2 linked regions of the Alkalilimnicola ehrlichii MLHE-1 genome follow. The protein of the gene in region 2 interacts with the protein of the main gene of each other region in a pairwise test. Links are inferred from orthologs where the notes say so. Each region holds a gene or a part of one and is shown on either strand. Other genes may lie near its edges.

Region 1 (3,561 bases), 550 kb from region 2 along the record:
CAGCAGCCAGCGGGGGCTACCGGCGGCCAGGTGCTCGCGCGCCACGTGCACCGGTGCGGCGCAGAAGCGGTTGCGGGTAAAGACCGCGGCGCAGCGGCTGCCGGCGGCCAGTTCCATGACCACCAAGTCCCGTTGCCCGACCCGCTTGATACCCGCCTGGGCCGTGCCGAGCCGTACACCGGGCACGGGAAGCGGCTGCGGTTCGCTCATGCCACCCTCCTCAGCTCAGCTTGCCGCAGCACTGCTTATACTTCTTGCCGGAGCCGCAGGGGCAGGGCTCATTGCGGCCGACCTTGCGCCCGAAGGGCAGTTGATCCGCCTGCTGAACCGGCCCCCGCGCCGTCCCGCCCGCGGCCCCCTCGCCGCCGGCGCCCTGCCCGGACAGGCTGTTGGCCTGGGCGTGGCGATACTGCATATCGCCCTGGCGGCGGCGTTGCTCCTCCACCGCCTCCACGTCCTCCTCGGCACGGACCCGGACCCGGCAGAGCAGTCCGACCACCTCGCGCTTCAGCCCCTCCAGCATCTCCTGGAACATGGCAAAGGCCTCGCGCTTGAACTCCTGCTTGGGGTTACGCTGGGCGTAGCCCCGCAGGTGGATGCCCTGGCGCAGGTAGTCCATGGCGGCCAGGTGGTCCTTCCAGGTCTTGTCCAGCACCTGAAGCATCACCGCCTTCTCGAACTGGCGCAGGACCTCGGCCCCGGCCAGTTCCTCCTTGCCGCGGTAATGGGCCTCCACCTCGTGGTGGATGCGCTCGCGCAGGGTCTCCTCGTGCAGGGAGTCGTCCTCGTCCAACCACTGGCGCAGCGGCAGTTTGAGTCCAAAGTCGGACTCCAGGGTCTCCTCCAGGCCGGCCACGTCCCACTGCTCGTCGATGGAGCCGGGCGGGATGAACTCGGAGATGACGCTGTCGATGACGTCGTTGCGCATGGCATCGACGGTCTCGGAGACGTCGTCGGCCTCCAGCAACTCCCGGCGCTGCTGGTAGATCACCCGGCGCTGGTCGTTGGCGACATCGTCGAAGTCCAGCAGGTGTTTGCGAACATCAAAGTTGTACGCCTCCACCTTGCGCTGGGCATTCTCAATGACCCGCGAGACCATGGGGCTCTCGATGGCCTCACCCTCCTCCATGCCCAGGCGCTGCATCATTCCGGACATGCGCTCGGAGGCGAAGATGCGCAGCAGGCTGTCCTCCAGCGACAGGTAGAAGCGGGAGGAGCCGGGGTCGCCCTGCCGGCCGGCGCGGCCGCGCAGCTGGTTGTCGATCCGCCGGGATTCGTGACGCTCGGTGCCGATCACATGCAGGCCGCCGGCCTCGATCACCCGGTCGTGACGGGCCTGCCAGTCGCGTTTGACCTGCTCGATCTTTTCCTCGCTGGCGTCCTCCCCCAACTCGGCCAACTCCGCCTCCAGGTTGCCGCCCAACACGATGTCGGTCCCGCGACCGGCCATGTTGGTGGCAATGGTCACCGCCCCCGGCAGGCCGGCGTTGGCGATGATCCCGGCCTCCTGCTCGTGATTCTTGGCGTTGAGCACATTGTGGGGGATCTTCGCCTTGCGCAGCGCCTTCGAGAGCAGTTCCGAGGCCTCGATGGAGGTAGTACCCACCAGCACCGGGCGATCATGCTGGGCGCACCACTGGATGTCCTCAATGATGGCGTCGTACTTCTCCCGCGCCGTGCGGTAGACCAGATCCGTCATGTCGTCGCGGATCATGGGCTTGTGGGTGGGGATGGAGAGCACCTCCAGCCCGTAGATGTGCTGGAACTCGAACGCCTCGGTGTCCGCCGTCCCGGTCATGCCGGCGAGCAGCTCATACATGCGGAAGTAGTTCTGGAAGGTGATGGAGGCCAGCGTCTGGTTCTCGGACTGGATGGGCACCCCTTCCTTGGCCTCCACCGCCTGGTGCAGCCCCTCGGACCAACGCCGCCCGGGCATGGCGCGGCCGGTAAACTCGTCGACGATGACGATCTTGTTGTCCTGCACCAGGTAGTTGACGTCCTTCTGGAACAGGGTGTGGGCACGCAGGGCCGCGTTCAGATGGTGCACCAGGGAGATGTTACGGGCGTCGTACAGGCTCTCCCCCTCTTCCAGCAACCCCTCGGCCTGGAGCAGGCGCTCGATGTTCTCGTGCCCCTCCTCGGTGATATGGGCCTGGCGGGCCTTCTCGTCCAGGTAATAGTCGCCGGGGCCGTCCTCTTCCTCCTGGCGCTGGAGCCTGGGCACGATACGCGTCATCTGCTGGTAGAGCTCGCTGCTCTGTTCCGCCGGCCCGGAGATGATCAGTGGGGTCCGCGCCTCGTCGATGAGGATGGAGTCCACCTCGTCGACAATGGCGTAGGCCAGCTCCCGCTGCACCCGGTCCTCGGGGCGGAAGGCCATGTTGTCACGCAGGTAGTCGAAGCCGAACTCGTTGTTGGTGCCGTAGGTAATGTCGGCCTCGTAGGCGGCTTTCTTCTCCTCCCGGCTCTGGCCGGGGACCACCACGCCCACCGAGAGGCCCAGAAACTCGTAGATGCGCCCCATCCAGGCGGCATCGCGACGGGCCAGGTAGTCGTTGACCGTCACCACGTGCACCCCGCGGCCGCTCAGGGCATGCAGGTAAACCGCCAGGGTGGCCACCAGGGTCTTGCCCTCACCGGTCTTCATCTCGGCGATCTTGCCCTGGTGGAGTACCATGCCACCGATGAGCTGCACGTCGAAATGGCGCATCCCCAGGACCCGCCGGGAGGCCTCCCGGGCGACGGCAAAGGCCTCGGGCAATAGGTCGTCCAGTGTGCGCCCCTGCTCCACCTGCTCGCGGAACGCCTCGGTGCGTGCACGCAGCTGGTCGTCGGAGAGGGCCTCTATCTCGGGTTCCAGCGCGTTGATGCGCTCAACCTCTTTGGCCAGGCGCTTCACGGCGCGATCGTTGCGGGTGCCGAAGACCTTCTTGGCAATGGCGCTGAACATGAACTCTCCCAGGGGGACTGCTCGGGTTTCATCGATGGTTCGGGAAGCGACCTACTATATATCATATGGCTGGGGGTCGCATGACCCCGGCGGCAACCGCGGAGAGACCCGATGAGTCAGCCCGGCAGACCCAAGCCCCTGAATCACTGGCTGAACAACCTGCCGGTGGAGCAGCGCACCCTGCGCCAGCTCGGCCACTTCGCCCGACTGGCGCGGCGGCTGAACGCCGAGATGCCGCCGGAGCTCCACGGGCCCTGGAAACTGGCCGCACTGGATGCCGAACGCCTGCTGCTGGTCACCGAGGACAGCCTCTGGGCCACCCGGCTGCGCTACCTGGAGACGCCCCTGCTGGACGCGGCGGAACGCATCGGGGGGCTTCGCCCGCGGCGGCTGGAGGTGCAAGTCCGCCCGGCCCGGGAGCGGGCACGCCGCCGCCAGCCCCCCCGACAACCGCCGGGGCCGGAGGCCATCAAGAGCATCCGCCAGAGCGCGGAACAGGCACCGGAGCCCCTGCGCCGGGCGCTACTGCGGCTGGCCCGGCACGCGGAGGGCAAACCGGACGACCCACTGGACTGACAGTGGAACGCTAGTCCCGCTGCCCGGCATGGCGC
Region 2 (3,274 bases):
TAAAGCACCACCGAGACGCTGTTGCCCAGGTTCATGCTCCGGCTCTCCGGCCGCATGGGCAGCCGCAATCGGCGGCCGGGGCTGAACCGGGTCAGCTCCCGACGCAGGCCACCGGTCTCACAGCCGAACACCAGGGCATCGCCGGGGGCGTAGCGGACCTGGTGGTAGCCGACCGAGCCGTGGGTGGACAGCGCCCAGGCCCGTCGGGGCCGGACCTGGCGCAGGCAGTCCACCAGACTGGGGTGTTCGGCCACCCGGGCCCACTCATGGTAATCGAGCCCGGCCCGGCGCAGCCGGGTGTCGTCCAGGCGAAAGCCCAGCGGATGCACCAGGTGCAGATGGGCACCGGTGTTGGCGGCGAGCCGGATGACGTTGCCGGTGTTGGGTGGGATCTCCGGCTCGACCAGGACGATGTGGAACATGCGGTGGTTACTGCTCCTGGCGGCCGCCGGGCCGGAGCAGGAGATTCTCCACGGCCTCGCGGGTGGAGACCCGGCCGGCGAGGCGCAGATGGACCTGCTCGCAGATGGGCATCTCCACCCCGGCCTGGGTGGCCAGGCGGTGCAGTTCATCCGCCGTGCGCACCCCCTCCACCGTGCCGATGGCCTCCACCGCCTCGTCCAGGTCCTCGCCGCGCCCCAGGGCCAGGCCCAGCCGGCGGTTGCGGGACTGGTCGTCGGTGCAGGTGAGGATGAGGTCGCCCATGCCGGCCAGCCCGGTGAGGGTGTCCGGGTCCGCGCCCAGCGCCTCACTCAGCCGCCGGGTCTCCGCCAGGCCGCGGGTGATCAGCGCGGCTCGGGCGTTGGCGCCGAAGCCCAGCCCGTCGGCCACGCCGGTGGCGATCGCCAGGACGTTCTTCACCGCGCCGCCCAGTTGCACGCCGACCAGGTCGGTGCTGGTATAGACCCGGAAGCGCTCGTAGCGGAAGGCGTCCGCCAGGTCGCTGGCGAAGCCCTGATCGGTAGCGGCCACGGTGACCGCCGTGGGCAGGCCCCGCCCTACCTCGGCGGCAAAGCTCGGCCCGGAAAGGACCGCCAGGGGCGGCAGGGGCTTGAGCACCCGCTGGACCACCTGGCTCAACAGGCCGCCGCTGGCGGCATCCAGGCCCTTGGTGGCCCAGCCCAGCCGGTGGCGGCGCTCGATCAGCGGGGCCAGGGTATGCAGCATGGACTCGAAGGCCCGGCTGGGCACGACGAGCAGCAGGTCGTCGCACTCGGCCACCAGCGCTGTCAGGTCCGGTTGCGGCTGCACCGGGTCCGGCAGCGGGCAGTCCGGCAGATTCCGCCGGTTGACCCGGTCCCGGGCCATGGCCTGAACCGCCGCCGTGTCCCGGCCCCACAGTCGGACCGGGTGCCCGGCGTGGCCGGCCGCGATGGCCAGCGCCGTGCCCCAGGCGCCGGCCCCGATGATGCCCAGTGGCCTGTTCATGGCCTCCGCGCCTCCGCCCGGTTATTGCTGGGTGTCGGAACCCTGGGCCGCGGTGCTATCGCTGCCCTTGGCCTCGGCGCCGCCGCCCTGGGCCTGCTCCGCCTTCTGGCGCTCGGCGGCCTGGGCCAGCCGCTGCTGGTAGAGGGCGTCGAAGTTGACCGGTTGCAGCACCATGGCCGGAAAGCCGCCCTGGGTGATCAAGCTGTTCACCGTCTCGCGCACGTAGGGGAAGAGTTGGGCCGGGCAGTAGGCGCCCAGCAGGCCGTTGCGCGCCGCGTCCTCGAAGCCCTTGATCTGGAAGACCCCGGCCTGGGTGACCTCGCACAGGTAAGCGGTCTTCTCGCCCTGCTTGGCGGTGACGGTGACGGTCAGGGCCACCTCGTAGTGCCCTTCCTGCAGGGCGCGGGTCTTGCTGGTCAGGTCGACGTTGACCTGCGGCTTCCACTCGCCGGTGAAGACCTCCGGGCTGTTCGGCGTCTCCAGCGAGACATCCTTGAGATACAGCTTGGCGATCTGGAACTGCTGCTTGGGTTGCTCGCCCTGCTGCGCGGCGCCCTGGCCGTTACCCTGGGGTTGTTCGTCTGCCATGTCTTGCTCCACTCCGTTACGTTCAGTGCCGGGTTGAATCGGTGCCGGCGCGCCTGCCGCGCGCTGCCGTCGTCGTTATGGGGTCAGCCCTTGGGGTTGGGCTTGGGCTTGGTCCTGCCGCGCTCCATCGGGTAGCCGGCGCTCTCCCAGCCGGTGAGCCCGGTCTTGAGCTGGTAGACCGTCTCGAAGCCGGCCTTGCGGAGTCGCCGCGCCGTCTTGTTGGCCTGCAGTCCATTGGCATCATAGACGATCAGCGGCCGGGACTCGTGGCGGCGCAGCTTTTCCAGCAGTTGATCCACCTCGGTGGACGGCATGTGAAACGCCCCGGGCAGATGCGATTTGCGGTACTCGGTGTTGTTGCGGATATCCACGAACAGCGCATTGTCGCGGTTGTAGAGCTGGGTCGCCGTCTCCGGGGTGATGGTCTTGACGCCGCTGCTGAAGTGGTAGATCTCGGCGCCGACCCAGTAGCCCAGGATGAGCACGAAGGCCAGCACGAGCATCCAGTTGTCGGTGATGAATTCCAGCAACTGCTCCATGGAGGATTCCATTTGTTGTCTGATTGGTTGTGGGACAGCGTCGCCACCGGCCCGGCCGGACCACCTTGCGGCGCGCCAAGTGGGCGGCCATGATACCAGCCTCCCGGCCACCGCGCAGGTCCCCCGAGGCACACCCGAGAGCTGGAATCGCCATGAGAATCGCACCCATGCTGCTCCTGATCACCGCCCTGACCCTGGTGTCACCGCTGGCGGCCGGGGTGGAGGACGACCTGCAGGCCACGGAGGCGGAACTAGAAGCGGTCCGTGAGCGCATCGAGGCGGCCCGCCAGGCGTTGGCCCGGGACGAGGCCGAGCGCGACGCGGCCGAGGCGGCGCTGGAGGAGAGCGACCGTCGGGTCCAGCGGGCGGCGCGGGCGTTGCGGGCGGCGGAGGAGGAGCGTGCCGCGCTTGAGGCGCGGGTGGCCGAGCTGGAGGCCAAAATGGCGGAACGCGACCAGCACCTGCGCGCGCAGCGCGAGCGGCTGGCGCGGCAGTTGCGTGCCGTCTGGCAGGGGGGGCGGGACGCCGGCCTGCGCGTGTTGCTGAATCAGCAGGACCCCTCAGCGCTGCAACGGTTGTTGGCCTATCACAGCCGCCTGGATGCCGCGCGGCGCGCCGATCTGGTGTCGGTGATCGAGACCCTGGAGCGCCTGCAGAGCCTGGAGCAGCGGCTGCAGGAGCAGTCCGAGGCCCTGGCCCGGGCGGAGATGGCGGCCCGC

What was found.
Region 1: the proteins of secB (region 2) and secA interact in binary tests that used the Escherichia coli proteins (3 or more experiments, as listed by UniProt). The link is inferred for Alkalilimnicola ehrlichii MLHE-1 from one-to-one orthologs.

The regions. Positions count from the first base shown.
Region 1 is NC_008340.1:2,363,836-2,367,396, forward strand. Bases 21-3,269 are described here. They hold secA (preprotein translocase subunit SecA), read right to left. Parts: upstream 2,951-3,269; coding sequence 221-2,950; downstream 21-220. Other genes in these bases: argJ (bifunctional glutamate N-acetyltransferase/amino-acid acetyltransferase ArgJ), read right to left, coding at 21-210; MLG_RS14900 (DUF721 domain-containing protein), read left to right, coding at 3,062-3,269. Also shown: more of argJ, read right to left, coding at 1-20; more of MLG_RS14900, read left to right, coding at 3,270-3,526; MLG_RS10595 (DUF1631 family protein), read right to left, coding at 3,537-3,561. UniProt on the Escherichia coli protein: Required for protein export, interacts with the SecYEG preprotein conducting channel.
Region 2 is NC_008340.1:2,910,934-2,914,207, reverse strand. What follows is about bases 234-3,195. They hold secB (protein-export chaperone SecB), read right to left. Parts: upstream 2,017-3,195; coding sequence 1,450-2,016; downstream 234-1,449. Other genes in these bases: MLG_RS12980 (murein hydrolase activator EnvC family protein), read left to right, coding at 2,708-3,195; MLG_RS12985 (rhodanese-like domain-containing protein), read right to left, coding at 2,100-2,555; MLG_RS12995 (NAD(P)H-dependent glycerol-3-phosphate dehydrogenase), read right to left, coding at 430-1,428; MLG_RS13000 (tRNA (cytidine(34)-2'-O)-methyltransferase), read right to left, coding at 234-422. Also shown: more of MLG_RS13000, read right to left, coding at 1-233; more of MLG_RS12980, read left to right, coding at 3,196-3,274. UniProt on the Escherichia coli protein: One of the proteins required for the normal export of some preproteins out of the cell cytoplasm. It is a molecular chaperone that binds to a subset of precursor proteins, maintaining them in a translocation-competent state.